One region of the Streptomyces sp. Inha503 genome, then DNA from elsewhere that is predicted to be linked to it. Evidence: riboswitches for the same ligand, from Rfam matches in the RefSeq annotation. Region 1 holds a riboswitch; each other region holds the start of a gene.

Region 1 (10,444 bases):
GCGTTTCTGCGGCCCGCCAATGCCACCCGGATACCGGGTCTGTATCTGGCGGGCGGCTGGGCCCATCCGGGCGGCGGGCTCGCCCACGCGGGGATGTCGGGCGCGCTGGTGGCCGGGCTGATCGTCGAGGGCGGGGACTGGCGCGGCTCCCAGTAACGCGGGCCAGAGCGGCGCGTCCCAGCCGTAGCGCGGACTCGGGTGGCGCGTCCCAGCCGTAACGCGCGCTTGGGCGGCGCGTCCCAGCCGTAGCGCGGGCCCGGGAAACCAGCAGCGTGGGCCCCGGGGACGCACGGGTGGGTGCCGCTTCCGGGAGCGGCACCCACCTGTCGGCCGAGCTCAGTAGCGGTACTGCTCGTCGAAGCCCTGGGGGTAGCCCTGGTTCTGGCCCTGCTGCTGGTACGGGTACGCCTGCTGGTCCGCCGGGGGCGGGGCGTCGCCCTCGCGCTGCTGCGGCACCCAGGGCCCGCCGGACTGCGTCACGTCGTACGCCGGGTCCGGCGAGGGGTAGCCGGCCTCGGCCGCCCAGTGGTCGCCGCCGCCGTAGGTCCCGCCGTACGGATCCTGCTGGCCGTAGGCCGCGTACTGGTCGGCGTACTGCTGCTGGCCGTACCCCTGCTGGTCGTAAGGCTGCTGGTCGTAGGGCTGGGCCTGGGGCTGGGCGCCGCCGTACGGGTCCTGGCCGTACGCCGCGTACGCCTCGTTCCCATAGCCGTACTGCCCGGCCTGGCCCATCTGGTCCGCGTAGACGTCCTGGCCGTAGTTGTGGCCCTGCCCCTGGCTGTGGTCCTGCTGCGCGCCGTAGCCGCCGTACGTCTCGTACGCGCTGTAGCCGTCCGCCGTCGCCTCGCTGTACGCGCCCGAGGCCGGGGTGAAGGGGGACGGCTCCTCGTAGACGCCGTACTCGCCGGTGTCGTCGGGCATCGGCTGCGGCTGGTAGGTGGGCGGCTCCGGCTGGTACGCGGGCGGCTCCGGCCGCGCCGCCGGGACCGCCTCCAGGTCGGAGACCTCGAGGATCGGCTCCTTGTCCGCGTCGTCCGGCCAGACGCTCCTCCCCTCGCGCCCGAGCAGCCCCGGCAGCCCGCCGCTCAGGGCCCAGCCCGCGGCGAAACCGCGGCGGAAGGAGAGGGTCACATACGTCTGGCCGACGGCGAAGGCGATCGCGCCCGCACCGATCACCGGAACCGACGGGATCAGCACACCGAGGACCACGCCCAGGAAGCCGACGAAGGCCAACAGCCGCCAGCGGAGCCGCGCCTTGTACTGAAGGAGGACCTCTCCCAGCAGCCATAGCGCGACGACGCCGAAAGCGATGTAGAGGACCGTCCAGCCCATGCCCGCCCCTCTCAATGCGGCCGCCCGTCGGCTGCCGTCGTCAGGACCGCTGATGCAGTCCCAGATTCTCGTAGATTTCCAGCGTCGCCGTGGAGTGGTTCAGGGTAATGAAGTGCAGCCCGGGGATCTCCTCGGCCATCAACCGCGCGCACAGCTTCGTGGCGTAGTCGATCCCGATCGAGCGTACAGCCGCCGGGTCGTCCTTCACCGCCAGGATCCGCTCAGCCAGTTCGGGCGGGAACGCCGCATTGCTGAGCTGCGCGAACCGCTCGATCTGCTTGACGTTCGTGACCGGCATGATCTCAGGGATGATCGGCGTCGTACAGCCCGCTGCGGCGACCCGGTCGCGCAGCCGCAGATAGTCCTCGGGGTAGAAGAACATCTGCGTGATGGCGAAGTCGGCGCCCGCGCGGCACTTGTCGATGAAGTGACGGATGTCGGTGTCCCAGTCCGTCGAGCGGGGGTGCATCTCGGGGAACGCGGCCACGCCGACACAGAAGTCGCCGGACTCCTTGATCAGCTGGACCAGATCGGCGGCGTAGGTGAGACCGTCGGGGTGTTGGATCCACTCCCCCATGGGGTCGCCCGGCGGGTCGCCGCGCAGGGCCAGCATGTTCCGGATCCCGGCGCCGGCGTACTGCCCGATGATGTTGCGCAGCTCGGCCCGGGAGTGATTGACCGCGGTCAGATGGGCGACGGGGGTGAGCGTGGTGTCCGTCGCGATGCGCTCGGTGGCACGCACGGTGCCCTCGCGGGAGGAACCGCCGGCTCCGTAGGTCACGGAGACGAAGGTGGGCGAGACGGCTTCCAGCCTGCGGATGGCGTTCCACAGCGTCTGCTCGCCCTTCGCCGTTTTGGGGGCGAAGAATTCGAAGGAATACGACTGCTCGCCCGACGCGAGCAGATCGCGCACGGTTCGGGCGCGATCGGTCCTGGTGGAAGCGGTGCCTAGGGCCATATGTGCAGGCTATCGACCCGGCTCGGCTACGCCCACCCGGCCTCGGAGATATGGGGGTTTTGCCAGCTTTCTGTCCGCAGTGCGGACAGTTCCGTACGCCTTCGACCGGCGGGCGGGCCGGGCCGGATGAAAGGTGGGTGAAGCCCAGGTGAAAAGCCGGGCCGGGCCGCGGGGCGGGCCGCGCCCCGGTCGGATCGCGTCCCGGTCAGGCCGCCATGCGGACCCGCTTCGCCAGTTCGGCCGTCGCCCCCGCCGGGTCGTCGGCGGCCGTGATGGCCCGGACCACGACGATGCGGCGGGCGCCCGCCTCCAGGACCTGGTCCAGGTTGGAGGCGTCGATTCCGCCGATGGCGAACCACGGACGCTCCGTGCCCAGCGCGGCGGCGTAACGCACCAGGGACAGCCCCGGGGCGGGGCGGCCCGGCTTGGTGGGGGTGGGCCAGCAGGGGCCGGTGCAGAAATAGTCCACACCGGGCTGGACGGCCGCCGCGTCCACCTCCGCCTCCGCGTGGGTGGAGCGCCCGATCAGCACGTCCTCGCCGAGGATCGCGCGCGCCGCGGCCACCGGGAGGTCGCCCTGGCCCAGATGGAGCACATCCGAGCCGATGGCATGCGCGATGTCGGCCCGGTCGTTGACGGCCAGCAGCTTGCCGTGCCGTCGGCAGGCGTCCGCGAAGACCTGGAGGCGCTCCAGCTCCTCGGCCGCCTCCATCTCCTTGTCCCGGAGCTGGACGATGTCCACCCCCGCCCCCAGGACGGCGTCCAGGAACTCCGGCAGATCGCCCTGGCGCTTCCGGGCGTCGGTGCACAGATAGAGGCGGGCGTCGGCCAGCCGCTCGCGAGCGGTGGTGGTGGCGGTGGCGGCGGTGGACATGGGTCCCCCCGGAGGGTCGGGCGGCGTACGGGCCGTGAGTGGATCGCGGCCCGTACGCCAGGTGCGATCAGGGTGCGGTCAGGTGCGAAAAGCCACGGAAGGCTGGGCGCTGAAGGCGTCAGTTGGTGTTCAGACGGCGTTCAGACGGCGAGGGCCTGGGCGCGCCGCTTCACTTCCGTACCGCGATTCTCGCTCAGCGCCCGCGCCGGGGTGCCGGGCAGGCTTGGGTCGGGGGTGAAGAGCCACTCCAGCATCTCTTCGTCGCTGAAGCCGTCGTCCTTCAGAAGCGTCAAGGTCCCCACGAGGCCCTTGACGACCTTTCCGTCACCGATGAACTCCTCGGGCACCTGAAGGACCCTGTTCTCGCCACGGCGCACGGCGATCAGCTGGCCCTCCTTGACCAGCTGCCGGACGCGCGTCACCTCGACCCCCAGCCGTTCGGCGACGTCGGGGAGGGTGAGCCAGGCGGGGACGAGAGCATCGATCTTTGCGTCAATCTCGGTCACGGAACAAGCCTGCCATCTGGGACTGACAGTGGGTAGCCGGGCGTCCGCCGCACGGGGCGCCCGGCCCGCCCCGGGCGCCCCGGCCGACGGCCGATCGGCGGTCGGCCCGCCGGTCAGAGGACGGCCGACTTCAGCGGCACCGAGGGGTCCTCGGCCCGCGTCCGGTCCAGCCGGGCGCCGCGCTCGATCAGCTTGCGCCCCTGGGCCAGATCGCGCGGACGGCCGACGGCCAGCAGGGCGACCAGGGCGCCCTCGCGCAGCCAGCACACCGACCAGGCGGCACCGGCCGGATCGCCGCGCCAGACCAGCTCGTCGGCCTCCGAGTGGTGCCCGGCGTACTGCACGAAGCGCCCGAACTGCTCGGACCAGAAGTACGGCACCGGGTCGTACACCACACCGGGGAAGTGAGCGGCCGTCCGGCTCCCCACCACATTGGCGGCGACGGTGCGCGGGCCCTGGAGCGCGTTGTCCCAGTGGTGCACCAGCAGTCGCGTTCCGTAGCGGGCGGACGGGAAGGAGGCGCAGTCGCCGACCGCGTAGACGTCCGGCGCGGAGGCGCGCAGCCGGTCGTCGGCGGCGACGGACCGGTCCTCGGCCAGCTCCACGCCCGAGCCCGCGAGCCAGTCCGTGGCGGGCCGGGCCCCGATCCCGACGACCACCGCGCCCGCGCGCAGCCGGGTGCCGTCGCCGAGCAGCAGCCCGCTCTCGTCGACGGAGGCCACTCGGGCGCCCGTGACCAGCCGGGCGCCGTAGTCCTCGTACCAGGCCGCCATGGGGGCCGCGACCTCGGCCGGGAGCGCGCCCGCCAGCGGCCGGTCGGCGGCCTCGACGACGGTCACGGCGCAGCCCGCCTCGCGCGCCGCGGTGGCGAACTCCGCGCCGATCCAGCCCGCCCCGACGACCGCGATCTCGCGCTGCCGGGCGAGTACCGGGCGCAGCCGTTGGGCGTCGTCCAGGGTGCGCAGCAGATGGACGCCGGGCTCTCGTTCGCTGCCGGGCAGACTGGCCGGCAGGCTGCCCGGCAGCGGGATCGGCTCGGCGCCGGTGGCGATCACCAGGACGTCATACGGGAGCTGGACGGTCGCGGTCTCGACCTGTCGCTTGTCCGGGCGCAGGCCGGTGACCTCGACGCCGAGCCGCAGCCCGATGCCGAGCCCGGCGAAGTCCACGTCGAGCGTCGAGCCCTCGGCCTTTCCGAGCAGTACGGCCTTGGACAGCGGGGGGCGGTCGTAGGGCTGGTGGGGCTCCGCGCCCAGCAGGACGATCTCCCCGGTCCAGCCGTGCTCGCGCAGCGCGACGGCGGTTTGCACCCCCGCCATGCCCGCGCCGACGATCACCACGCGCTGACCGGCGCCGTTCGAGGACGGCTTCGTCGTCGTCTCATCGCTCACACGATCACTGTATTGCGGCTGGTGGGGCGGACTGGAGAGCGGCTTACGAGAGGTCGGACACAGAGCGGGGGGTCGGAGGGGGGTGGGCGAGGGTTGGGCGGGGGTCGGGGGCGGGGTGCGGGTTGTGGGCGCCTTCGGCGGTGAGCCCCCACCCCGCCCCTTCCCGAAACGAGGGGGCTCCGCCCCCTCGGCCCCCGCCGGGGCTCCGCCCCGGACCCCGCTCCTCAAGCGCCGGAGGGGCTGGAATGGGAACCGCCGGGGCTGAATGGGGAGCCGCCGGGGTTGGGCTTCCTGGTGTACGGCCGGTCTTTCGGGCTATTCGGGGCACGTACTAGGGTGGCGGGACAGAGCACTCGCGGGAGCCCGGGCGGACCGGGCTGAGAGGGAGGCTGGGACGGCCTCCGACCGTACGAACCTGATCCGGGTCATGCCGGCGAAGGGAGGGGCAGCGTGTCCACGCACGCACCAGGTCACCGTCACGACCACAGTCACGACCACGGTCACGGTCACGGACCTCGTACATCAGGCGGGTCGCCACCCGGCGGACGCTACGACGCCCTCGTCATCGGCGGCGGCATTATCGGGCTGGTCACGGCCTGGCGGGCGGCCCAGCGCGGGCTGCGCACCGCGCTCGTCGACCCCGCGCCCGGCGGCGGAGCCGCCTGGGTCGCGGCCGGGATGCTGGCGGCCGTCACCGAACTGCACTACGGCGAGCAGACCCTGCTCGGCCTCAACATGGCCTCCGCACGCCGCTATCCGGACTTCGTGGCCGAGCTCGAGGAGGCCGGTGGCCAGGACGTGGGCCACCGTGCGTGCGGCACGCTCGCCGTCGCGTTCGACGCCGACGACCGCGCCCATCTGCGCGAGCTCCACACCTTCCAGCAGGGGCTCGGGCTGGAGTCCGAGTGGCTGTCGGGGCGTGAATGCCGTCGTCTGGAGCCGATGCTCGCGCCGGGCGTACACGGCGGGCTGCGTGTCGCCGGTGACCACCAGGTGGATCCACGGCGGCTGACCGCGGCGCTGCTCACCGCGTGCGAGCGGGCCGGGGTCGCCTTCCACCGCGACCGCGCGGAACGGCTGCTGCTGGACGGCGACCGCGCCATCGGGGTCGAGCTGACCGGGGGCACGCGCCTGGCCGCCGAGCGGACCGCACTGGCCGCGGGCAGCCTCAGCGGACGGCTCGCGGGCGTTCCCGAGGACGTCCTGCCGCCCGTACGGCCCGTCAAGGGGCAGGTGGTGCGGCTGTCGGTGCCCGAGCGGTACGCGCCGTTCCTCTCCCGGACCGTACGGGCCGTGGTGCGCGGCGCGCCGGTCTACCTGGTGCCTCGCGAGAACGGCGAGTTGGTCATCGGCGCGACCAGCGAGGAGCTGGGCTGGGACACCACGGTCACCGCGGGCGGGGTGTACGAACTGCTGCGGGACGCCCATGAGGTGGTACCCGGCATCACCGAACTGCCGCTGGTGGAGACGTCCGCCGGGCTGCGCCCCGGCTCCCCCGACAACGCCCCGATGCTCGGCCCGACCGCGCTGCCGGGGCTGTTGGTGGCCAGCGGCCACTTCCGCAACGGCGTGCTTCTCACCCCGATCACCGGCGATGTCATGGCCGAAGCCCTCACCAGCGGAGAACTCCCCCCGGAGGCCCGGCCGTTCAGCCCGCGGCGCTTCACGGCTCCCTCGGCGACTCCCTCTCCCGGTGCCCCCGGCGCCGCGCACTCCCCAGCACAGGAGCAGCACACATGACCGTCTCCGTCAACGGCGAGCCTCGCGAAGTGCCCGAGGGCACCACGCTCGACCGGCTCGTCGCGACCCTCACCCAGGCACCCTCGGGTGTCGCCGCCGCCGTCAACGAGACGGTCGTCCCGCGCACCCAGTGGTCCGCGACCTCGCTCGGCGACGGTGATCGCGTCGAGGTCCTCACCGCGGTCCAAGGAGGCTGATCCCAACCATGGCTCCCACCACGACCACCCCGGCCACCGCGACCACCCAGGCCACCCCGGCCGCCGTCACCACCGCCCCCGACGCCACGACGGCCCACGGCGCCGCCGACCGCGCCGCCGACCACGCCGCCGACCACGCGACGCTCGCCACGCCCGACCCGCTGACCATCGCCGGGACCGACTTCGGCTCCCGGCTGATCATGGGCACGGGCGGCGCACCCAGCCTGGACATCCTGGAGCGCTCGCTGCTGGCCTCCGGCACCGAGCTGACGACCGTCGCGATGCGGCGGCTCGACCCCACGGTGCAGGGGTCGGTGCTCTCCGTGCTCGACCGGCACGGGATCCGCCCGCTGCCCAACACCGCCGGGTGTTTCACCGCCGGTGAGGCCGTGCTCACCGCCCGCCTCGCCCGGGAGGCCCTGGGCACGGACTGGGTCAAGCTGGAGGTGGTCGCCGACGAGCGCACCCTGCTCCCCGATCCGATCGAGCTGCTGGACGCGGCCGAGATCCTGGTGGACGACGGGTTCACGGTTCTGCCGTACACCAATGACGATCCGATCCTGGCCCGGAAGCTGGAGGACGTCGGCTGCGCCGCGATCATGCCGCTCGGCTCCCCGATCGGCTCCGGGCTCGGCATCCGCAACCCGCACAACTTCCAGCTGATCACCGAGCGCGCCACCGTGCCGGTGATCCTGGACGCGGGCGCGGGCACGGCGTCGGACGCCGCGCTGGCCATGGAGCTGGGGTGCGCGGCGGTGATGCTCGCCTCGGCCGTCACCCGAGCCCAGGAGCCGGAGCTGATGGCGGGGGCGATGCGGCACGCCGTGGAGGCGGGGCGGCTGGCCCACCGGGCGGGCCGGATCCCGCGCCGCCACTTCGCCGAGGCGTCGAGCCCGGCCGAGGGCCTGGCCGCCCTCGACCCCGAGCGCCCGGCCTTCGGCTGAGCGCTCCGCTGGAAGTGTCGCGATGCGTCGCCGGCCGACCGCGGCGCCGTCGTGGCTGGGCGCGCCCGCGCGGCGGAGCCGCACGTCGACACAGCCCCGCGCCCCTTCGGGGCCCTGGCCTTCGGCCAGCCCGGTGTCCGGGCCCCCCGGGGCCCTACCGTGGAGGGAGGGAGCAGCCCACAGCCCGGAGGTGGTCGCCGTGACCGTGACCGTGGACGACCGGATCGAGCGCGAGGTGTACGTACCGGCGCCGATCGACCGGGTGTGGCGGGTGCTGACCACGCCCGAGCACATCCGCGCCTGGTACGCCCCCGGCGGCTGCGAGATCGATCCGCACCCCGGCGGGCGGCTCCGGTTCCGCTGGGACGAGCACGGAGAGTTCCACGGCATGGTCGAGCGGGCGGTTCCGGACGCCCTCTTCCGCTTCCGGCTGGCCCTGGAGCCCGATCACGCCCCCTCGGACCCCGGCGAAGCCACCCTCGTGGAGTTCGCGCTCTCGCCCGAGGGGCGGGGCACCCGGCTGCGGTTCGCGGAGAGCGGTATCCGCGCCCTGGCCGTCCCCGACGACGCCAAGGCCAAGCACGCCGAGTACGCCACGCTGTCCTGGACCTCCGCGCTGGAGGAGCTGGCCGCGATCGCCGCCGCGTCGCACAACTGACCCGCAAGTGTCACGGTCACTGACCCGCAAGTGTCACCGTTCCGCTGTAGTGCCCGCCCTGCCTGGGGCGGGCGGTCCTGGCCGATATCGGCGCCTCGTAGACTTCCCCCGTGGATACGACCCTCCAGGACCCCCTCGTCGGGCAGGAGCTCGACGGCCGCTACCGCATCGAGGCGCGCATCGCCGTTGGCGGGATGGCGACGGTCTACCGGGCCGTCGACACCCGGCTGGACCGTGTGCTCGCGCTGAAGGTGATGCACCAGAGCCTCGCCTCCGACGCCGCCTTCGTCGAGCGCTTCATCCGGGAGGCGAAGTCCGTCGCGAGACTCGCGCACGCCAATGTGGTCGCCGTCTACGACCAGGGGACCGACGGCAGCCACGTCTATCTGGCCATGGAGTACGTCTCGGGCTGCACCCTGCGCGATGTGCTCCGCGGGCGCGGAGCGCTGCGCCCGCGCGCCGCGCTGGACATCCTGGAGCCGGTGCTGGCCGCGCTCGGGGCGGCCCACCGGGCCGGGTTCGTCCACCGCGACATGAAGCCCGAGAATGTGCTGATCGGGGACGACGGCCGGGTCAAGGTCGCCGACTTCGGCCTGGTCCGGGCGGTGGACACCAACACCAGCGCCTCCACCGGCAGCGTGCTCGGCACCGTCTCGTATCTCGCGCCCGAGCAGATCGAGCACGGCACGGCCGACACCCGCGCCGATGTCTACGCCTGCGGTGTGGTGCTGTACGAGATGCTGACCGGTGCCAAGCCGCACGGCGGCAGCACCCCGGCGCAGGTGCTCTACCAGCATCTGAACGAGGACGTCCCGCCGCCCTCCGCCCTCGCGCCCGGGGTCGCCCCGGAGCTGGACGCGCTGGTGGCCTCGGCCACCGCGCGCGCCGTCGACGCGCGCCCCGCCGACGCCGTCGCGCTGCTGAGCACGGCCCGTGCGGTACGGGCCGCGCTGACCGACGACCAGCTGGACGCGGTGCCGCCGCAGGCCAAGGAGGACGACTCGGCCGGGTCCGAGAACCGTACGGCGGTGATTCCGCGCCCGGCGGCGGCCGTCGACGGCCAGGACCAGCTCAACCACACCAGCCGTCTGGAGCTGCCCCCGGAACCGCCCCGGCAGGAGGGGCACCGCGGGGGCGGCCGCGGCGGCCGGGGCCGGCTGCCGCGGCGCGGGATCGTGACGATCGCCGCCGCGGTGCTGCTGGCGATCGCCCTCGGCGTCGGGGTCTGGTACATCAGCGTCGGCCAGTTCACCGAGGTCCCGCCGGTGCTGCGGAAGACCCAGGCGGAGGCCGAGAAGAAGCTGCGCGGCGCGGGTCTCGATGTGAAGGTCGTCAACGAGTTCAGCGATGTCGTCCCCAAGGGGAAGGTCATCGGCTCCAAGCCGGGTCCGGGTGAGCGCGTCCGCGACACCGGCACCGTGACCATCCGGGTCTCCCAGGGGCGCCCGCGGGCCGAGGTGCCCAATGTGGTGGGCATGCCGCTCGCCGAGGCCAAGCGGAAGATCGCGGACCAGGGGCTGACGGTCGGCAAGGTCACCGGCCGCTTCAGCAGTGAGACGGCCCAGGGCTCGGTCCTCTCCACCAGCCCGGGGCCCGACTCCGTGCGCCGCCCCGAGACGCCGGTGTCGATCGTGGTCAGCAGGGGCCAACCGGTCGACATCCCGGATGTGGTGGGCGATCCGGTCGACGAGGCCCGGTCCACGCTGGAGGACGAGGGCTTCAAGGTGAAGATCGCCGAGCGGCAGGTGTTCTCGGAGGAGGACAAGGGCTCGGTCGCCGAGCAGTCCCCGTCGACGGACGACGAGGCGGCCAAGGGCGACACGGTGACGCTGACCATCTCCAAG
Region 2 (10,444 bases), 4.5 Mb from region 1:
GGTGAAGGTGAACAGGAAGACCATCAGCGCGGCCGCGGCCACGGCCGGGGCCAGGGCGGGCAGCGTCACCCGGCGCCAGGACGACAGCCGGCTCGCGCCGAGTACCCGCGCGGCCTCCTCCTGGCGCGGGTCGAGCTGGGCCCACAGCCCGCCCACGGTCCTGACGACGACCGCGTAGTTGAAGAAGACGTGGGCCAGGAGGATCGCCCAGACGGAGGTGTCCAGCCGCACCCCCCACAGCTCGTCCAGCAGCCCGCCCCGGCCGAGCAGTGCCAGGAAGGCCGATCCGGCGACGACGGTCGGCAGGACGAACGGCACGGTCACCACGGCCCGCAGCAGCCCCTTGCCGGGGAAGTCGAAGCGGGCGAAGACATACGCGCCGGGCAGCGCCACCGCGAGCGTGAGGGCGGTTGACGCGACCGCCTGCCAGCAGGTGAACCACAGGACGTCCAGCGTCGCCGGATCGGTCACCACCTCGGCGATCCGGCCGAACCGCCACCGCCCGCCGACGCGCAGCCCCCGGGTGACGATGGCGGCCACGGGATAGGCGAAGAAGACCGCGAAGAAGGCGAGCGGCACCGCCATCAGGGCGAGCCGGAGGGCGATCGCACGACGGCCGCCGCCCTCGCCCGTATCGGCCTTACGGTGGCCGTCGGCCTTCTTACGGTTCTCGCGGGGCTCTACAGGACCAGCGAGGACCATGTCTTGACCCACGGCTCACGGTTCTTGGCGATCTTCTGCGGCGTCAGGGTGGCCGAGTCGCCGATCCTGACCCCGTATCGGGTGAACAGCTCCGGCAGCTTGGCGTCCTCGCGCGCCGGGTTGACGTACATGTTCAGCGGGACGTCCTCCTGGAACCGCTTGCTCAGCAGGAAGTCCAGCAGCGCCTTGCCGCCCTTGGTGTTGCCCGCGCCGTTCAGCAGCCCGGCGAACTCCACCTGCCGGAAGCAGGTGCCCGTCGCCACCCCGGTGGGGGCCTCCGCGGGCTTGCTCTTGGCGTCGGCCACCTCGGCGGGCGGGCTGGAGGCGTAGGAGACGACGAGCGGCCGGTCGCCCTTGCCGCCGCCCGCAGAACCGGAGAACCGGTCGTAATACGCCTGCTCCCAGCCGTCGACGACCTCGACGCCGTTGGCACGCAGCTTCTTCCAGTAGCCCTTCCAACCGTCGTCGCCGTACTTCGCGGCCGTGGCGAGGAGGAAGCCGAGACCGGGGGACGAGGTGGCCGCGTTCTCGGTGACCAGGAGGTTCTTGTAGGCGGGCCTGGTCAGATCGTCCAGCGTCCGGGGCGGCGTCAGCTTCTTGTCGGCGAAGTACTTCCGGTCGTAGTTGACGCAGATGTCGCCGAAGTCGACGGGAGTGACGCGGTGCTCGGCCCGGTCGAGCTGAAGGGCCGCCGGGACCTTGTCGAGCCCCTTCGCCGTGTAGGCGGTGAACAGGTCGTTGTCGAGCGCGCGGGAGAGGAGCGTGTTGTCGACACCGAAGAACACATCGCCCTGGGGGTGGCCCTTGGACAGGATCGCCTGGTTGACGGCGGCTCCGGCGTCGCCTCCGGCCTGCACGCGCACCTTGTAGCCGGTCTCCTTGGTGAACTCCTTGAGGACCGCCTTGGAGGCCGCGAACGAGTCATGCGTGACCAGGGTGACCGTCTTGGAGTCCGAGCCGCTCTTGGTGTCCTCGCCGCAGCCGACGAGCGCGCCCAGGGCCACTGAGCCGAGGAGGGCGGCCGAGATGGCACGCCGAAGCTGACTGTTCATGGTGATGCTGACTCCCTACGCCGGTATGACCCGGATCAGGTCCGAGGGTCTGCGGCCGTGCCGCACTCTCAGCGCTCTGAGCGCTCCCCTGTCGGAATGTTCACTTGTACGGATGTTCGCTTCTATGACGACCGCATGATGCGACGATGCCAGGCACCGTATCAGCCGGTGCTCAGCGTTCCGAAGCCGCCAGCTGCCCGCAGGCCCCGTCGATCTCCTGGCCCCGGGTGTCCCGGACCGTCACCGGCACCCCATGGGCCTCCAGGGCCGCCACGAACGCCTTCTCGTCCTCGGGCCGGGACGCCGTCCACTTGGAGCCCGGCGTCGGGTTGAGCGGGATGAGGTTCACATGCACCCGGTGGCTCTTGAGCAGCCGGCCGAGCAGATCGGCGCGCCACGCCTGGTCGTTGATGTCCTTGATCAGCGCGTACTCGATGGAGATCCGGCGGCCGGACTTCTCCGCGTACTCCCACGCGGCGTCCAGGACCTCGCGCACCTTCCAGCGGGTGTTGACCGGCACGAGGGTGTCGCGCAGCTCATCGTCGGGGGCGTGCAGCGACACCGCGAGCCGGCACTTGAAGCCCTCGTCCGCGAACCGCAGCATCGCCGGTACGAGGCCGACGGTGGAGACGGTGATACCGCGCTGCGACAGGCCGAGCCCGTCGGGCTCGGGGTCGGTGAGCCGGCGGATGGCGCCGACGACGCGGTTGTAGTTGGCCAGCGGCTCGCCCATGCCCATGAAGACGATGTTGGACAGCCGGGCCGGGCCACCGGGGATCTCCCCGTCGCGGAGGGCCCGCATCCCGTCGACGATCTGGTGCACGATCTCGGCGGTGGACAGATTCCGGTCCAGCCCCGCCTGCCCGGTGGCGCAGAACGGGCAGTTCATCCCGCAGCCCGCCTGTGAGCTGATGCACATGGTGACCCGGTCCGGGTAGCGCATCAGGACGGACTCCACGAGCGTGCCGTCGAACAGCCGCCACAGCGTCTTGCGCGTGGTGTCGTCGTCACAGCTGATGTGCCGCACCACGCTCATCAGGTCCGGCAGCAGCCCGGCGGCCAGCTTCTCGCGCGCGGCGGCCGGGATGTCGGTCCACTGAGCGGGGTCGTCGGCATAGCGCGCGAAGTAGTGACGCGACACCTGACCTGCCCGGAAGGGCTTCTCCCCGAGGGCGGCGACGGCCTCCCGGCGCTCGGCGGGCGTGAGGTCGGCAAGATGCCGCGGGGGCTTCTTGGCCCCACGCGGCGCGACGAAGGTGAGTTCTCCGGGCTTAGGCATGGTTTTCCCAGTGTCGCAGACGTACGAAGGGCCCCGCGCCGGGAGTGGCGCGGGGCCCGTGGGCGGGCGCGGTCAGCCGCCGCCCACGAAGATCACCAGCAGCAGCCACACCACCGGCGCGGTGGGCAGCAGCGAGTCGAGCCGGTCCATGATCCCGCCATGGCCGGGCAGCAGCTTGCCCATGTCCTTGATGCCGAGGTCGCGCTTGATCATGGACTCGCCGAGGTCGCCGAGGGTCGCGCTGACCGCGGCGGCGAGGCCGAGCAGCAGGCCCTGCCACCAGACGCCGTCGTCGATGAGGTACTGCATGCACAGCGCGCCCGCGACCATCGCGAAGGCCACCGCGCCCAGCAGCCCCTCGCGGGTCTTGCCGGGGCTGATGCGCGGGGCCAGCGGATGCTTGCCGAAGCGCCAGCCCACCGCGTACGCCCCGGTGTCGCTGACCACGGTCAGCAGCAGGAAGGTCAGGACCCGCCACGGGCCGTCGTCGGTGTCAAGCATCAGCGCCACGAAAGTGGCCAGAAACGGCACGTAGAAGGCGGCGAAGACGCCCGCGGTGACGTCCCTGAGGTAGTTGTCGGGCGGCTCGGTCATCCGCCAGACCAGCACCGCGAGCGCCGTGAGGGCGACCGCCACCACCGCGCCCTGGGCACCGCGCACATAGCCGGCAACGACCATGGCGACCCCGCCGACGGCGAGCGGCACCAGGGGGACCCGGATGTCCTTGCGCTCGGCCAGACGCGAGGTCAGCTCCCAGAGCCCGACCACCACCGCGACCGCCACCACGCCCACGAACACGGGCTTGTAGATGAAGAGCGAGGCCAAGATGATCACACCGAGGCCGATGCCCACCCCTATCGCGGCCCGCAGGTTCCGGCCCGCGCTCTTCTTGCCCTGTCCGGTGCCGGGCGCGCCGTCGGCGGAGGCCGGGTCGGGCGCGGGCTCGGGGGGCGTCGGCCGGCGCCCGGCGGGCTGCCGGGGACCGGGCTGCGGCTCCCGCTCGTCGCGGAAGAGGGGGCCGCTCAGCCGAGCGGCCCCCCGGTCACGGTCGGCGGCCTCGCCGGAGTCGCCGCCTGCGTGGGGCACGGTGGGCATGGGGCGAGTTTGCGCCGCCTCACCCACCTCGTGCGCGGGACCCGCCGAAGAAGTGGGCACCTCCCAGCCATAGCCAGGGGAGGTGCCCTGGCGGCCAGGTCCCCGGAGTCCGGCGCTTGGTGGGGCCCCCCAGGAAGAGTCGTTCATCAGACCTCGAGCAGCTCGGCTTCCTTGTGCTTGAGCAGCTCATCCACCTGCGCGACATACTTCGCCGTGGTGTCGTCGAGCTCCTTCTCCGCGCGGCGCCCCTCGTCCTCGCCGACCTCGCCGTCCTTGATCAGCTTGTCGATGGACTCCTTGGCCTTGCGGCGGACGCTGCGGATCGAGATCTTCGCGTCCTCGCCCTTGCCCTTGGCGACCTTGATGAACTCCTTACGGCGCTGCTCGGTGAGCTCGGGGAACACCACACGGATGATGTTGCCGTCATTGCTCGGGTTGACGCCCAGATCGGAGTCCCGGATCGCCTGCTCGATATTGCGGAGCGCGGTCTTGTCGAACGGCGTGACCACGGCCATCCGCGGCTCCGGCACCGAGAACGACGCCAGCTGATTGATCGGCGTCAGCGCACCGTAGTAGTCCGCCACGATCTTGTTGAACATCGCCGGGTGCGCACGCCCGGTGCGGATCGCGGCGAAGTCCTCCTTGGCGACCACAACGGCCTTCTCCATCTTCTCCTCGGCCTCGAGGAGGATCTCTTCGATCACCACTTGCTCCTGGTGTTATCAGTAAGCAGAGCCTCGCCCCTGCGTGCGTCTTCTCCTGCACGGTGTCCGACCGGCAGGCCGTTGTCCATCCCCCGTTCGAGCCGTCAGGCCCGGGAGCCCTGGTCGCTCACCAGCGTGCCGATCTTCTCACCCTTCACCGCACGCGCGATGTTTCCTTCGGCCAGGAGCTCGAAGACGAGGATGGGCAGCTTGTTGTCCCGGCAGAGCGTGATCGCGGTGGCATCCGCGACCTTGAGGTCCCGAGTGATCACCTCGCCGTACTCCAGGGCGTCGAACTTCACCGCGTCGGGGTTGCGGGCGGGGTCGGAGTCATAGACCCCGTCCACGCCGTTCTTGCCCATGAGCAGGGCCTGCGCGTCGATCTCCAGCGCTCGCTGGGCCGCGGTGGTGTCCGTGGAGAAGTACGGCATACCCATACCCGCGCCGAAGATGACCACACGCCCCTTCTCCAGATGGCGCACCGCACGCAGCGGAATGTACGGCTCCGCGACCTGGCCCATGGTGATGGCGGTCTGGACGCGGGAGTCGATGCCCTCCTTTTCCAGGAAGTCCTGGAGGGCGAGACAGTTCATGACGGTTCCGAGCATGCCCATGTAGTCCGAGCGGGCCCGGTCCATACCGCGCTGCTGAAGCTCGGCACCGCGGAAGAAGTTGCCGCCGCCGATGACGATGGCGATTTCGGCACCGTCCCTGACCACGGCGGCGACCTCGCGGGCGATGGCGTGCACGACATCGGGGTCGACACCGAGTCCCCCGCCTCCGGCGAACGCCTCGCCGGACAGCTTCAGCAGGAAGCGACCGTGTGGGGCCGCGCCGTGCGCCCTCTTGTCATCGGCGGCCTGTTTGGCGTCCGCGCCGTGATTCATTGGAGATCTCCTCGTGCACATACGAAGAAGGCCACTGCCGGACGGGTCCTGTTACGACCTCTGCGGCAATGGCCTCCTCGTCACATCTGCGGCCGACCGGTCGACGGTTGGCTGCCTACGACCCTATCGGGGTCGCCGGTCATTCGCTGCTCGGCTCAGACGCCGACGCGGAAACGGGCGAAGCGCTTGAGCGAGACACCGGCCTCGTCCAGGACCTTCTGGACGGACTTCTTGTTGTCCTTGGCGAACGGCTGGTCCACCAGCACGTTCTCCTTGAAGAAGCCGGTGACGCGACCCTCGATGATCTTCGGCAGGGCGCCCTCGGGCTTGCCCTCCTCGCGGGCGGTGGCCTCGGCGACCCGGCGCTCGTTCTCGACCGTCTCGGCCGGGATCTCGTCGCGGGTGAGGAACTTCGGGGCGAAGGCGGCGATGTGCTGCGCGACGTCCTTGGCGACCGTGGCGTCTTCCTTGTCCAGCTCGACCAGGACGCCCACCTGCGGCGGCAGGTCCGGGCTGGTGCGGTGCATGTACGCCGCGACGAAACCGCCGGAGAACTGCGCGAAGCGGTCCAGGACGATCTTCTCGCCGAGGGTCGCGTTGGCCTCGTCGACGAACGCCTGAACGGTCTTGCCCGCCTCGATCTCGGAGGCCAGCAGGGCCTCCAGGTCGGCCGGGGAGGTCTTGGCGACGTGGGCGGCGATGGCGTCGGCGACGGCCACGAACTTGTCGCCCTTGGCCACGAAGTCGGTCTCGCACTTCAGCTCGACCAGCACGCCGGAGGACTTGTCGTCCGCGATGAGGGAGACGACGGCGCCGTTCTCGGCGCTGCGGCCCTCACGCTTGGCCACGCCCTTCTGGCCCTTGACGCGCAGGATCTCGACGGCCTTGTCGACGACGCCCTCGGCCTCGTCCAGCGCCTTCTTGCAGTCCATCATGCCGGCGCCGGTCAGCTCACGGAGCTTCTTGACGTCAGCGGCGGTGAAGTTCGCCATGATCTGTGAATCTCTTCTCGAAAGTCGAAAGCTCTACGGGTGAACGGCGGGGGCGGCGCCACCGGCACCGTCCCCCGCCGTCATACACCGTCTGAGTGACGTCTGAGTGGTCAGCCCTGCTCGGTGCCCGCGGCGGGGGTCTCGGCGGGCTTGGCGTCCTCGGCGGGCTTGTCCGCGACGGCCTCGGCGGGCTTGGCGGCGTCCTCGGCGGGCTTGTCCGCAGCGGCCTCAGCCGGCTTGGCCTCGCCCTCGTCGGCCTTCTTCTCGCCCTCGAGCAGGTCGCGCTCCCACTCCGCGAGCGGCTCGCCCGCGGCCTTGTCGGCCTTCTCGTCACCGGTGGCGACACCGGAACGGGCGATGAGGCCCTCGGCGACGGCGTCGGCGATCACCCGGGTGAGCAGGGTGACGGAGCGGATCGCGTCGTCGTTGCCCGGGATCTTGTAGTCGACCTCGTCCGGGTCGCAGTTGGTGTCGAGGATCGCGACGACCGGGATCCGGAGCTTGCGCGCCTCACCGACGGCGATGTGCTCCTTCTTGGTGTCCACGATCCAGACGGCGCTCGGCACCTTCTGCATCTCGCGGATACCGCCGAGGGTCTTCTCCAGCTTGGCCTTCTCACGGGAGAGGACCAGGAGCTCCTTCTTGGTGAGGCCGGAGGCGGCCACATCCTCGAAGTCGATCTGCTCGAGCTCCTTCAGGCGCTGAAGGCGCTTGTAGACGGTCGAGAAGTTGGTGAGCATGCCGCCCAGCCAGCGCTGGTTGACGTACGGCATGCCGACGCGGGTCGCCTGCTCGGCGATGGCCTCCTGCGCCTGCTTCTTGGTGCCGACGAACATGATGGAGCCGCCGTGGGCGACGGTCTCCTTGACGAACTCGTAGGCGCGGTCGATGTACGACAGCGACTGGAGCAGGTCGATGATGTAGATGCCGTTGCGCTCGGTGAAGATGAAGCGCTTCATCTTCGGGTTCCAGCGGCGGGTCTGGTGCCCGAAGTGGACGCCGCTCTCCAGCAGCTCCCGCATCGTGACGACGGCCATGGCCGTACTCCTTGAGGTACTCGGTTCCACGGCGGCCGGGCGGCCGCCGCTCCTGACGTCCCGGCGCGCCTGCCACGGACGGGGCCCTTTCGGGGGTCGTCCGAGGACCGAGGGGCGCGGCCACCGAGCTGACCGATGCGCGATCGGAGCACCGGTGGCGGGGCGTGCGAAGTCGATCCGGTGACCCGGATCGCCATAAGAAGTGTACGGGACCGGTGCGGTGCCGGGTGACGGCGTTATCCACAACCCGTGAGTAGTCCCCCGATTCCGTCCATGATCCCCCCGTTCCGGGCCGCCCGGCCATCGTGGGGGCATGCGAAGGCTTGTGGTGGGGCGGACTCTTGCCCTGGTGATTCTTGTGCTGTCGGCGCTGTCGGCACTGTCGGTGCGGCCAGTGCTGTCGGTGCCTGCGGCCTCTCTTCCGGTGTCACCTCCTTCGGCGGTACGGGCCGCGGCGGAGCCGCGCGCGGCGCCTGCTTCGCGCGCGGCGCCGGAGCTGGGGACGAGGCCGAGCGGGGAGCGGTCCAGGCCGGGCGGGGAACGGTCAACGCCTGGCGGGGAGGGGTCAACGCCTGGCGGGGAGCGGTCGTGGCCGGTCGACGGTGCGCCGGGCGCGGTGCGGCCTGCCGTGCTGAGGGGCTGGCGGCCGCCCCCGGCGCCCTGGGCGGCGGGGCACCGCGGGGTCGACCTCACGGCACGTCCGGGCGAGCGGGTCCGAGCGGCGGGCCCGGGGCGGGTGAGCTTCGTGGGCCCGGTCGTGGGCCGTGGTGTGCTGGTGATCGAGGTGTCCGGGACCGGCTCCCCTCCCCTGCGGACCACCTACGAACCGGTGCGCGCCACGGTGGCCCAGGGGGAGCGGGTGACCGCCGGGCAGGTGGTCGGCGTGGTGGCGCCCGGGCCCTTCCACTGCCGGTCGGGCTGTCTGCACTGGGGGCTGCGGCGCGGGGACCGCTATCTCGATCCGCTGTCGCTGCTGCCGCCGTCGATGCTGCGGGGCGGGCCGTCCCGGCTGCTCCCGGTGTTCGGGGTGCGCGACGCGCCCACGCTCTCCGGACTCGCCTCCCCCGCCGGGAACACCCGGCTGCCGACGGCCGCGGCGCTGGTGGCGGCGTCCCTCTGGGCCCGGATCCGGCTGGGCCGCCCGAGTCGGTCCGGTCGGCCCGGATCGCCCGGTCGTCCGGGCCGCGCCCCCGCGCGCCCGCGGGGGCAGTGGAAGGGCCGGGCGGTCAGCCCCGGACGCCGCGCAGGGCCATGGCCACGGCCGCCTCGGTGATCCGCTCGGGATCCTCGGCCGCGCCCAGCTCGATGCGCCGGACCGCGGCGTCCACGACGCCCTGGAGCAGCACGGCCGAGAGCCGGGGCTGCTCATGACCGAGGGTCGCGAGGGCCTCGACCACCATGGCGATCAACCCGCCATGGGCCGCCCGGATCTTCTCCCGCGCGCCCGCGTCCAGCTCACCGGCGGAGATCGCCACCACCGCGCGGTGCCGGCGGTCGCCGACGAGTGCGAGCTGCCGGCGGACATACGCCTCGATCTTCGCCTCGGGCCCGTCGGCCCGCTCCATGGCGGCCTCGACCTCGGCGGCCCAGACCGGGAAGTCCACGGCGCACAGCTCCTCGACCACGGCGGCGCGGGAGCGGAAGTACTCATAGACGGAGGACCGTGCGAGTCCCGTGCGCTCGGCGAGGGCGGGGAAGGTCAGCGCCTCCGTACCCCCCTCGGACAGCAGGGTGCGGGCGGCCTCCAGCAGGGCCGCGCGCTGCATCGTCCGGTGCTCGGCCACTGAGGCCGCTCGAATCCTGGGCACCCGACCACTCTACGGAAGAGGTCGCCCGGAGGGCGATGCCGGAGGGACGATTCAGCGCCCGACGTCGGCGAGTTTCGCCCGCAGCTGGAGCACCGACTTGGTGTGGATCTGGCTGACCCGGCTCTCGGTGACGCCGAGCACCTGGCCGATCTCGGCGAGCGTGAGCCCCTCGTAGTAGTAGAGCGTGACCACGGTCTTCTCCCGCTCCGGAAGGGTGTTGATCGCCCGGGCAAGCAGCCGCCGCAGCTCCCGGTCCTCGGCCACCTCGACGGGGTTGTCCGCCGCGGTGTCCTCGAGGGTGTCCATGAGGCTGAGCCGGTCACCGCCCTCGCCGCCGACGTGCAGCAGCTCCTCCAGGGCGACCACATTGGCGAGCGACAACTGGCTGAAGACGCCGTGCAGTTCCTCCAGGCTGATGCTCATCTCGGTGGCCACCTCGGCCTCCGAGGGAGTGCGGCGCAGCTGGGCCTCCAGCGTTGCGTACGCCCGCTCCACGGCCCGGGCCTTCTGGCGGACCGACCGCGGGATCCAGTCCAACGCCCGCAGCTCGTCGATCATCGCGCCACGGATCCGGGTGATCGCGTAGGTCTCGAACTTGATGGCGCGCTCGGGGTCGAACTTCTCGATGGCGTCGATGAGTCCGAAGACCCCGGACGAGACGAAGTCCGCCTGTTCGACATTGGAGGGCAGCCCGACGCTGACCCGGCCGGCCACATATTTCACCAGCGGTGAGTAGTGCAGGATCAGCTGCTCCCGCAGCCGGCCGTCGCCCGTGGTCTTGTACGACCGCCACAGCTCGTCGAGCGATGAGGGCGCGGCAGGGCGCACCGCGCCGCGGGCCGCGGGCGGCGCCGCGCTGTCAGACCCGGAGATGTGCTGGGGCATTCG
Region 3 (10,444 bases), 2.5 Mb from region 1:
GGTGGTGTTCTCGCCCCCGGAGGGCTGAGGCCGTCCCGCCGGTCCCGTAGGGGTCCGGTCAGGGGAGGACGGGGGGCGCGGGCCGTCCGCGCGCCTCCGTCCCGTCCTAGCATCGAGGGCAGGGAAGACCGGCCGTCGGCGTCCGGATCCACGGCTCGGAGAGAAAGCAGGGAGTCACGTGACCACGAAGGGGATATTCCAGGGCTTGCCGTGGTGGGTGACCTGGATCGCGATACCGGTCCTCGTCCTCGCCGTCTTCGGCGGCCTGATCATGAGCGTGATCGGGTTCGTGGTGAGCCTCGTCTTCAAGGCGCTGCTGCTGGTGGTGCTGATCGCCGGGCTGATCTACGTCGTACGGAAGTTCACTTCCTGACCCGCCCCGCCCCGCGGCGCTCGCCGCGTCCCCCAGGGCCCGCCGCGTCCCCCAGGGCCCGCCGCGTCCCCCAGGGCCTGACGCGTTCCCGCAGGCCTTGACGCATCCCCGCCGCGCGCGGATACGCCGCGCGAGGGATACCGCCGGGGCGGGAGCACCGTCCAGCGCCACCCCTGCCGTTACAGTGCGAGTCCTCGGCGTTCTTCTTCGGCGTCCGCCTCGCAACAACACCCCGGGGGTGCCTGTTGACGACAGCGATCTTCGATACGGCCGGTGCGCCGGCCCCGATCTCCCGCCCACCGGGCCCGCGCCGTCCGCGCCGCCCGGCCGCGCGGGTCTCCTCACGGCAACACTGGCCATTTTCGTTCCCTCACACGAGGCAAACCGACTCCGCACAGCAATCGAGTCGCTACGCTCCAGAGTCGGCGAAGCGCAAACAACCCGGGGCGGCGAACGATGCGTGAGATGCGTGACACAGTTCAGGCGGAAGTGACGATGACCTTCCTGGTCTCGCAGGATCTCTCCTTCCGGATCCCGGTCGAGCTGTCCTACGACAGCGGCGACCCCTATGCCGTCGAGATCACCTTCCATTTGCCCGGTGACGCGCCGGTGAGCTGGGCCTTCGCGCGAGAGCTGCTGCTGGACGGGTTGAGCAAACCCACCGGCGAGGGGGATGTGCGGATCGCCCCCGCCTCCCCCGAGGGGCTTTCGGACGTCTTCATCAGACTCCAAGTGGGTTGTGAACGGGCCCTGTTCCGGGCCGGGGCCGCTCCGCTGGTGGCCTTCCTCGATCGGACGGACCGGGTGGTGCCTTTCGGCCAGGAGCCGGCGGCCTGTGACCCGGTCGGCGATCTCGATGCCGAACTCCACCGCATCCTGGCCGAGGACCGGTACGCGGGCTGAGAGCCGGACGCGCTGCGGGCCGAGGGCCGGTGCTGTGCCATGGCCGGGCCGCCGGGCAGTGTGCCATCGCCTCAGTGCCCCTTCGCCCGGCGGCGCCGCCCGCGTCCGCCCCGGCCGGTCCGGGCCGACTGGGCAGCCTGTGGCGCCGGGGACGCCGGGGACGCCTGGGCCCTCTGTGGCGCCTGTGCGCCGCCCGCGCCGATCAACCGCGCAGCGCCGCCGTCCGCCGCCGGGGCGCGGTCCGCGGAGACCACGAGCACGGCCAGCGCGGTGGTCACCGGCACCGAGGCGACGAGCCCGATGCTGCCCACCAGCGTCCGTACGATCTCCTCAGCGACGATCTCGCTCGTGGCGACCGTGCCGACCCCGCTGTCCGCGATGGAGAACAGCAGCAGCAGCGGAAGCGAAGCGCCCGCGTACGCCAGCACCAGGGTATTCACGACGGAGGCGATGTGGTCCCGCCCGATCCGCATCGCCGCCCCGTAGAGCTTGCGCCTGGACGTGGTCGGGTCCGCTTCCCTCAGCTCCCACACCGCCGAGGTCTGGGTGACCGTCACATCGTCCAGCACGCCCAGCGAGCCGATGATCACACCCGCGAGCAGCAGCCCTCGTATCTCGATGTTCGGATAGAGGCCGTGCACCAGCCCGGTCTGGTCGTCCGTGTTGCCGGTCAGGCTCGCCCAGCCGATGAACAGCGAGCCCAGCACCCCGATCAGCAGCAGTGACACCAGCGTGCCGAGCACCGCGACCGATGTACGCGCCGTCAGCCCATGGCACATATACAGCGCGAGAAGCATGATCGCGCTGCCTCCGACGACCGCGACCACCAGCGGATTGGAACCCTGGAGTATCGCCGGGAGGATGAACAGCGTCAGCACCCCGAAGCTGATCGCCAGCGCCACCAGCGCGAACACCCCGCGCAGCCGCCCCACCGCCACGACCGCGAGCGCGAACAGCCCCGCCAGCAGCGCCATCGGCATCGACCGGTCGACGTCGGACACGGAGTACTGGAGCTCCTTGGGCGCCTTGGGGGCGTACGCCAGCTTCAGCTCCTGCCCGGCGCTGAAGTGGCGCGAGGCGTTGGGCTGGACGATTTCGGGGAACGTGCGGCCCTTGTCCTTGCCCGAGGTGACCTCGATCGTGGCCTTCTCGCAGACGCTCTTCTTCCCGCCCTGCCCCGGGCTCCCGCTCTGCCCTGGGGCACCGTTCTGGGCGGCGCCGCCCTGGCCGGGCTCGGTGGGCGCCTGCGGCTGGGCGTTCACATCGGCGCAGTTCACCTCCTCGACCTTCACCACCCGTCCGGCCACGGTCGTCTGGTCGAAGCCGAGACCGCTCCGGCCGTGCGCCTTGTGGTCGGGCGTGCCACCCGGCCAGAGCACGATCAGACCGGCCACGACGGCGACGGTGAACGGAATGAGCACCACCGCGATGATCTTGCGGAGGCGTGCGGAGACAGGGGTGGCGGGGCCATGGCCGTGGGAGTGGCCATGGGAATGTCCGTGGCCGTGGCCATGCGCCTGATCGGAGGGGTGGGGCTGCTCGGGCGGGTGGTCCTGCTGGATGGCGGTCACGCTCGCATCATCGCAAGAGATGTGGGCCCCCTGTTCAGCGCTGTGGATAAACCGTTAGCGTGGTGACGAACCTTTGCAATCGCGGGAGCTCGGAGCACCGGGCTGAGAGGGCGCTGACGCTGACAGCTGCGCCGACCGCTGAACCTGTTACCGGGTAATGCCGGCGTAGGGAGTGGGTCTCATGACTCAGCAGGATGCACCATCGCGCACCGAGACGGCCGAATTCGGCTGGCATAAGGGGTATGTCACGGGTTCGCGCCCGGACCTCCAGGTCCCGGTCCGCCGCGTGCACCTCACCAACGGCCAGGATGTGACGCTGTACGACACCTCCGGCCCGTACACCGACCCCACCATCGAGACGGATGTCCGCCGCGGCCTGGCGCCGCTGCGGCAGAACTGGATCATCGCCCGCGGCGACACCGAGGAGTACGCGGGCCGTCCCGTCCGCCCCGAGGACGACGGGCTCAAGCACACCTCGCCCCGCGGGGGGCTGCGCAACCTCGACGCGGTCTTCCCCGGCCGTCCGCGCCAGCCGCGGCGCGGCCGCCCGGGTGCCCCCGTGACCCAACTCTCCTATGCGCGGCGGGGCGAGGTCACGTCGGAGATGGAGTACGTGGCGATCCGCGAGAACGTCTCCCCCGACGTGGTCCGGGAGGAGATCGCGGCGGGCCGCGCCGTCCTCCCGGCCAATGTGAACCACCCGGAGATCGAGCCGATGATCATCGGTAAGCGATTCCTGGTGAAGGTCAACGCCAACATCGGCAACTCCGCCGTCACCTCCTCCATCGAGGAGGAGGTCGAGAAGATGACCTGGGCGACCCGCTGGGGCGCCGACACGGTCATGGACCTCTCGACCGGCCGCAACATCCACACCACCCGCGAATGGGTGCTGCGCAACTCCCCGGTCCCCATCGGCACCGTGCCGCTCTATCAGGCGCTGGAGAAGGTCGACGGCAAGGCCGAGGAGCTGACCTGGGAGATCTACAAGGACACGGTCATCGAGCAGGCCGAGCAGGGCGTCGACTACATGACCGTCCACGCCGGCGTCCGGCTGCCGTACGTCCCCCTGACCGCCCGCCGTAAGACCGGCATCGTCTCCCGCGGCGGCTCCATCATGGCGGCGTGGTGCCTCGCCCACCACCAGGAGTCCTTCCTCTACACCCACTTCGAGGAGCTGTGCGAGATCCTCGCGGCGTACGACGTCACCTACTCGCTGGGCGACGGACTGCGCCCGGGATCGATCGCCGACGCCAACGACGAGGCGCAGTTCGCGGAGTTGCGCACCCTCGGCGAGCTCAACCGCATCGCCAAGGAGCACGGCGTCCAGACGATGATCGAGGGCCCGGGTCATGTCCCGATGCACAAGATCAAGGAGAACGTCGACCTCCAGCAGGAGGTGTGCGAGGAGGCCCCCTTCTACACCCTGGGCCCCCTCACCACCGACATCGCCCCCGCCTATGACCACATCACCTCGGGCATCGGCGCCGCGATGATCGCCTGGTGGGGCACGGCGATGCTCTGCTACGTCACCCCCAAGGAGCACCTGGGGCTGCCGGACCGCGAGGACGTCAAGACCGGCGTGATCACCTACAAGATCGCCGCCCATGCGGCCGACCTGGCCAAGGGCCATCCGGACGCCCAGGCATGGGACGACGCGCTCTCCGACGCGCGCTTCGAATTCCGCTGGGAGGACCAGTTCAACCTGGCCCTCGACCCGGACACCGCCCGCTCCTTCCACGACGAGACCTTGCCGGCGGAGCCGGCCAAGACGGCGCACTTCTGCTCGATGTGCGGGCCGAAGTTCTGCTCGATGAAGATCTCTCAGGACATCCGCCGTGAACACGGCGGCGCGATGGACGCGGTGGAGGCGGAGGCCGGTATGGCCCAGAAGTCCAGGGAGTTCGCGGAGGCGGGCAACCGCGTGTATCTGCCGATCGCGGACTGAGGCGCGGACGCGCAGGCCGAGATCGCGGGTGGATCCCGGCAACAACGCCTGGGGATTGAACCAGGCGATATGCCGCGGGGCGGGTCCGAAGCCGCAACTTCGATTTGCGACTTCGGGCCCCGCGTCTCCAGCCGGACTGGAAGTCACAGTCTCAAGAGACTCTCGCCGCTCCTCCGGCGCGCATGGCCGAGCAGGGCCTTTCACGTCGTGGTGTAGCCGCCCATTAGTGCTAACCCGGCTGAGGCTTCCGCCATGTTTCACGTGAAACGTCCCATCGGGTGTGGCTTGTCTGGAGGGGGCGGGGGTGGATTCAGGTGGTGAGTGCGGCGACGACTCGGTTGGTCATCTCCTCCTGTGTGGTCAGTGGCGTCGGGGTGTAGGACAGGACGAAGCGGAGGCTCAGATCGCGGGTGGCGAACATGCGGGTGCGGTAGCCGGTGGTTTCGCCGGTCTTGCCCCAGAACGTCACGCCGTTCACGGTGGCCGTCTGGAGGCCCAGGCTGTAGCGGGCGGGGCCGCCGTCCAGCATGCGTACGGAGTCCGGGGGCAGGGTGAAGAGCTTGTCCAGGGCGTGGGGTGGCAGCAACGCGCCGGAGGACAGGGCCTGCTGGAAGCGGAACAGGTCGTCGACGGTCGAGACCAGCTCGCCTTCGCCCCAGGCGGAGGACTGGTTATACACGGTGGCATCGCGCAGTGAGCCGTCGGTCATCCGTAGATAGCCGTGCACATGCGGGCCGTGGAGGCGGGGGTCCTGGCCCGGCAGCAGGGTTCGGGTCAGGCCCAGCGGACGCAGGACGCGGGTCTGGATCTCCTGGCCGTAGGGGCGGGCGGTCAGCTTTTCGATGAGCAGGGCGAGCAGCACATAGTTGATGCCGCGGTACTCCTGTTTGGTGCCCGGGGCGAACTTGAGTGGATCGTGCGTCACCGTCTCGACCCACTCCCGCGGTGTCCACCGGTCCCATCGGTGTTGCAGGACCGCTTCCGGGGTGCTGTCGTCCGGAATTCCCCGGTGGTCGGGGAGCCCACTGGTGTGGTTCAGCAACTGGGCCACGGTGATGCGGCGGGCGAAGGCGGAAGGAAGCAGGCCCGGGAGGTAGCGTCCGATGGGGGCGTCGAGCTCCACCCGGCGCTCGGTCCACAGTTGAAGGACCACGGTGGCCACGAACGCCTTGGTGACGCTGCCGGCGCGGAACCGGTCGTCCGGGCACACGGCCCGTCCGCTCGTGATGTCCGCCGCCCCCGCCGTGCCGTACCAGCGGTCTCCCCGGCGGTCGACGCGCAGTTGGGCCGAGGTGGCGGGCGGGTGGGTGAGATCGCTGATCGCGGCCTGGAGGGCGGCGTCGTCGGGCGCGATGGTCGATGCGGTGGTCCTGGTCGCCGCGCGGGCGCCGGTGCTCCCGGCCATGGCCAGCAGCGTCCCGGCCGCGCAACCGCCCATGAAGGTACGTCGGGTCAAGGAAGTCATGGTCAGCCATGCTGCCGAGGCGGCCGCGCGCGGCCATCCGGGATGACCCGCACCCACACCCGGACCGCACCCGGAGCCGTACCCGCGCCCAGAGCAGTACTCGCACCCGGAGCCGTGCCCGCGCCCCGCGTCCGGACCGCGCCCCGCGCCCCGGGCTAGTCCGGCTGGTGTTCCGGTCCGCCGTAGTCGGGGCTGGTGTAGTCCGGGCTGCTGTAGCGGGGGCGGGCCTTGGGGCCCTCGTCGTCGGTGCTGAAGCCGGGGCGGCTGTAGCCGAGGTGCGGGGTGCGGCTGACCGCCTCGGGGTTGATCGGGACGTACGCGGAGGGGGCCGGGGCCGAGGGGTTGGCCAGGGCCTCGCGGAGGAACGGCAGGATGCCGCGCTCCAGCAGGGCATCCCGCCAGACCTCGCGCGCGCGGTCCACCTCCTCCAGCCGCTCGCTGCGCGCCTCGCCGCGGATCGCGCTGGAGCCGTTGCGCAGCGCGGTCAGGAGCAGTCCGACGGCGGCGATCAGGATGGCCGCGGCGGTCAGCGCGGCGAAGAACCAGCCCGCGGTGACCATCGGCTGGGCGATGGACGGGGCCGGGTCCAGGACGTTGAGGACATAGCCGACGATGAGGAAGATGATCGCGGCCGTACCGGCGAGCACCGGGGCCAGTACCGCGAGCATGGCCACGAGCCCCGCCCCCGCGGCGTCCTGCATCGCGCCGGCGAGCCCCACCGTGCCGTCCGGCTGCTCGCGCTCGCCCACGTCCCCGGCGAGCGGGAAGAGCGGGGCGGGCTCGCGCAGTTTGGCGCGAGTCTCGCGGTACGTCTGGTACTCGTCGGCCGCGCATGCCGCTATCGCGGTCGATGCCCCGAGCGCCATCGTGCGCAGCTGCTCGGCAGTGAGCCGCTGCCCGATACCGCTGAGGTCCGGGCGCCGGTCCGCGGTGCGCAGTGCCTCGTCGAGAACCCGCTCGAACTCCGGGCGGTCCTCGGTCAGCAGGTGCGGAGCGCTTTTCATGGTGCATCCCCCGATGCTCCGTAGGGCCGTGACGACCGGCTTTCGCCGGGCAGTCGGGCGGAAACGGAGGAGAGCCTGCGACGGATAAGCCGATGGTAGAGCCGATCCGGCGCGGGGTGACAGCAAGTTTCCCGAATTGCTCCCGCGCCGGTGAAACTCTCTATCTGCCCCGGACAGCGTCCGCTGAATCCTCAGTTCGCCAGGGGAAGTTGAACGACCAGCAGTTTTCCGGCCATCGTGATGCCGCCGTCCATGGCCACGGCGAGATTGTCCGCGTAGACATGCGGGCCCTCGACCGCGGGCGCGCCGCCGTCCTCGCCATCCTCGGAACCCACTTCGCCGAGCAGATACGGGATGGGGCTGTGGCCGTGGACGATGCGCTCCCCGCCGTAGGCGTCGAGCAATTCGCGGGCCGCCGTGGGTCCGGCGTCCTCGTCGCGGAAGGCGAACCGCTTGGTGAATTTGCGGAACAGGTCCCAGCACTCGTCGGCGTCGCTGCGCTGAAGTGTCTCGGTGACGGTGTCGTTGACGGCCTCGATCGAGTCGCCGTACTCCAGATAGGCGGTGGTGTCGGAGTGGACCAGCAGATGGCCGTCCTCCTCCGCCATCGCGTCCAGCCGGGACATCCACTGGAGGTGGTGGTCCTCGAGCCGCTCCATATCGCTGCGCTGGCCGCCGTTGAGCAGCCAGGCCGCCTGGAAGGAGGCCGTTCCGGCACCGGAGTTGACCGGCGTGTCGCCGAACCGCTTGGCGCCGATCAGCAGCAGCTCATGATTGCCCATCAGCGCCTTGCAGTAGCCGCCCGCGGCGGCGGCCTCGGCGGAGAGCTGCATGACCAGGTCGATGACGCCGATGCCGTCCGGGCCGCGGTCGGTGAAGTCGCCGAGGAACCACAACCGGGCGTTCCCCGCAGACCAGTTGCCCTTGGCGTCGATCAGGCCCTCGGCGGCGAGCGCCTCGCGCAGCTCCTCGTGGTAGCCGTGGACGTCGCCCACGACGTACAGCGGGCCGGGGCCCTCGTCCTGGGCCAGCGGGCCGTCCTCGGGCTCGGGCACCGGGGTGAGCGCCACGGTGGGGCGGTCCTGCGGCGGGACGAGCTGGGTGTCCTTGAGGGTGTGCCCCGGGCCCAGGACCGGGAGCCGCTCGGTCGGGGTGTACTCGGCGGGCAGGGGCAGCGGCGTGGGCGTGTCCGGCGCGGGCGCGCCGGGCACCGGTGCGCCCGGAGCCGGTGCGCCGGGTGCGGGCCCCTCGGGCGCGGACGCGCTCTGCGGCACGGGCGCGGTGCCCGGCGCGGCGGGCGCGGACCCGGGCGGCACGGCTCCGGGCGCGACCATGCCGGGCGGGGTGTGCGCCCCGTACGCGAGCACAGGAGGGATCGCAGCCGTGGTCCCTGCCGTGGCTTCCAGACCGGCCCCCTGAGTCATCGACCCCTCCACCATCACGCCGCCGTGCCACCTTGTGGACCTTGCCTGGTCGACGGCGGTCCGCGGTGTCGTCCGCCCATCATAGGAATGACCGTGAGGGCTTGTGACGCACCAGGGTGCCGTCAATCGCTGCTCGCTCCTGCTTCGTCGGACTTTTATCCCGGATTGGCCCAGTAGGGGAAGCCCATTGGCCTCAGGTCCTCCTCGGGTAATCCTTGAGTCGCCCTCAGGTCAGCCTCCAGTGCGGCTGCGCGGAGCGCTGACCGTCGTACGCGGCGGACGGCGCTGCGAGGACGTCCGCACCATCAATTCGGTGGGTATGACCTGCTCAACGGGGTGGTCGGTGTCAAGGCCCTCGATGGCGTCGATGAGCAACTGGACGACCGCCGTGCCGATCCGGCGAGGTTTGAGTGAGAGGGTCGTGATGGGCGGTTCGGTGGTGCGGTAGACGGTCGATTCGCTACAGCACACCAGCAGCAGATCGTCGGGGACCCGCAGCCCGTAGCGGCGGGCGGCGGCGAGCAGATCGGTGCCGTTGGGGTCGAAGAGGCCGTAGACCGCGTCGGGGCGGTCCGGGCGCGCGAGCAGCCGGTCGGCGGCGACGGCACCGGCACAAGGGTCGTGGGCCGGGTACGCCTCATAGACCGGATCCTGTCCCACCCGTTCGCACCATTGCAGGTACGCCGTGGTGGACAGCCGGGTGTAGGTGTCCGTGGAGGTCCCGGTGAGCAGTCCGATCCGGCGGGCGCCGGCCTCGGCGAGATGGTCGAGCAGCCCCAGCACCGCCGCCTCGTGGTCGTTGTCGACCCAGGCGGTGACGGGGAGGGCGCCGGCGGGGCGGCCGTCGCTGACGACGGGGATGCCCTGGCGCAGGAGCTCGGTGACGACCGGATCGTGGTCGGAGGGGTCGATCACCACGGTGCCGTCGAGGGCGACGTTGGACCACACGTCGTGGCGGGAGGTGGCGGGGAGGATGACGAGGGCGTAGCCACGCGCCAGCGCGGCGGAGGTGGCGGCCCGCGCCATCTCGGCGAAGTAGGCGAACTCGGTGAAGGTGAAAGGTTCATCCCCGTACGTGGTCACGGTCAGGCCGATGAGGCCGGACTTGCCGGTACGGAGCGTGCGGGCCGCTGCGGACGGGCGATAGCCCAGCCGCTCGGCGACCTCGCGGACATGGCGGCGGGTGGCCTCCGGGAGCCGGCCCTTGCCGTTGAGCGCGTCGGAGACGGTCGTGATGGAGACCCCGGCGGCGGCGGCCACGTCCCGGATGCCCGCCCGCCCTAACCGGCGGCCGGCCGACCGGCTCACCTGGTGCTTCCCTGCTGCTGTCATGGCCAGCCGATAGTAGGGCGCGGGTGGGAGGGTTGCGCGATTCCGCCATCGGTATTCGGAAGGCACGTTTCTGCATGAGCGCTTTCCCCAATTCCCTTGGAAGTGAAGCCAGTTGGGGGTTCCATGGGGCCTCTGATCGCCCCTGGCATATCCACGCCTGGTGATTGATACATGTCTCGAAGAGGTCTCAACTCACCTGCACGGGTGATGCGCGCCACGGCGCTCGCCACCGGCGCGCGCGAAAACGCGGGGCGCTCCCCCCGGTGGGTACGCGGGCGCCGGAGGCGGATACGCGGCGGCGCCCGGCGGGTACGCGATTCGGGGGAATCCTCATAAGGTGTGCAGTATTGCCGTGTGCGAACGCTGCCCACGGCCCGAGACAGGATGGGTCGAGGAGGACTGTCGGTGACCGAGAAGAGCCCCAAGC

Evidence for each region. Region 1 has a riboswitch for thiamine pyrophosphate ahead of thiO (glycine oxidase ThiO). Riboswitches for the same ligand answer to the same signal wherever they lie in the genome.
Region 2: linked by a shared signal. The riboswitch ahead of ACJX2R_RS35935 (thiamine ABC transporter substrate binding subunit) and the one ahead of thiO (glycine oxidase ThiO) in region 1 are both predicted to bind thiamine pyrophosphate.
Region 3: linked by a shared signal. The riboswitch ahead of thiC (phosphomethylpyrimidine synthase ThiC) and the one ahead of thiO (glycine oxidase ThiO) in region 1 are both predicted to bind thiamine pyrophosphate.

The regions. Positions count from the first base shown of each region.
Region 1 covers NZ_CP178360.1:3,928,671-3,939,114, forward strand. The annotation lists gene ACJX2R_RS16200 (phytoene desaturase family protein) at 1-156, shown strand, start outside; gene ACJX2R_RS16205 (hypothetical protein) at 337-1,332, opposite strand; gene metF (methylenetetrahydrofolate reductase [NAD(P)H]) at 1,373-2,290, opposite strand; gene thiE (thiamine phosphate synthase) at 2,496-3,164, opposite strand; gene ACJX2R_RS16220 (Rv2175c family DNA-binding protein) at 3,305-3,670, opposite strand; gene ACJX2R_RS16225 (NAD(P)/FAD-dependent oxidoreductase) at 3,784-4,989, opposite strand; TPP riboswitch at 5,407-5,520, shown strand; gene thiO (glycine oxidase ThiO) at 5,626-6,801, shown strand; gene thiS (sulfur carrier protein ThiS) at 6,798-6,998, shown strand; gene ACJX2R_RS16240 (thiazole synthase) at 7,199-7,942, shown strand; gene ACJX2R_RS16245 (SRPBCC domain-containing protein) at 8,142-8,600, shown strand; gene pknB (Stk1 family PASTA domain-containing Ser/Thr kinase) at 8,711-10,444, shown strand, end outside.
Region 2 covers NZ_CP178360.1:8,426,488-8,436,931, reverse strand. The annotation lists gene ACJX2R_RS35940 (ABC transporter permease) at 1-585, opposite strand, end outside; gene ACJX2R_RS35935 (thiamine ABC transporter substrate binding subunit) at 681-1,754, opposite strand; TPP riboswitch at 1,750-1,854, opposite strand; gene rlmN (23S rRNA (adenine(2503)-C(2))-methyltransferase RlmN) at 1,927-3,033, opposite strand; gene ACJX2R_RS35925 (phosphatidate cytidylyltransferase) at 3,106-4,275, opposite strand; gene frr (ribosome recycling factor) at 4,275-4,832, opposite strand; gene pyrH (UMP kinase) at 4,937-5,719, opposite strand; gene tsf (translation elongation factor Ts) at 5,875-6,711, opposite strand; gene rpsB (30S ribosomal protein S2) at 6,822-7,748, opposite strand; gene ACJX2R_RS35900 (murein hydrolase activator EnvC family protein) at 8,365-9,021, shown strand; gene ACJX2R_RS35895 (TetR/AcrR family transcriptional regulator) at 8,975-9,514, opposite strand; gene whiG (RNA polymerase sigma factor WhiG) at 9,608-10,441, opposite strand.
Region 3 covers NZ_CP178360.1:6,383,945-6,394,388, reverse strand. The annotation lists gene ACJX2R_RS26385 (cupin domain-containing protein) at 1-28, shown strand, start outside; gene ACJX2R_RS26380 (DUF5326 family protein) at 179-373, shown strand; gene ACJX2R_RS26375 (SsgA family sporulation/cell division regulator) at 839-1,276, shown strand; gene ACJX2R_RS26370 (YibE/F family protein) at 1,348-2,847, opposite strand; TPP riboswitch at 2,919-3,036, shown strand; gene thiC (phosphomethylpyrimidine synthase ThiC) at 3,029-4,792, shown strand; gene ACJX2R_RS26360 (serine hydrolase domain-containing protein) at 5,103-6,257, opposite strand; gene ACJX2R_RS26355 (hypothetical protein) at 6,413-7,261, opposite strand; gene ACJX2R_RS26350 (metallophosphoesterase) at 7,453-8,685, opposite strand; gene ACJX2R_RS26345 (LacI family DNA-binding transcriptional regulator) at 8,917-10,017, opposite strand; gene hisC (histidinol-phosphate transaminase) at 10,423-10,444, shown strand, end outside.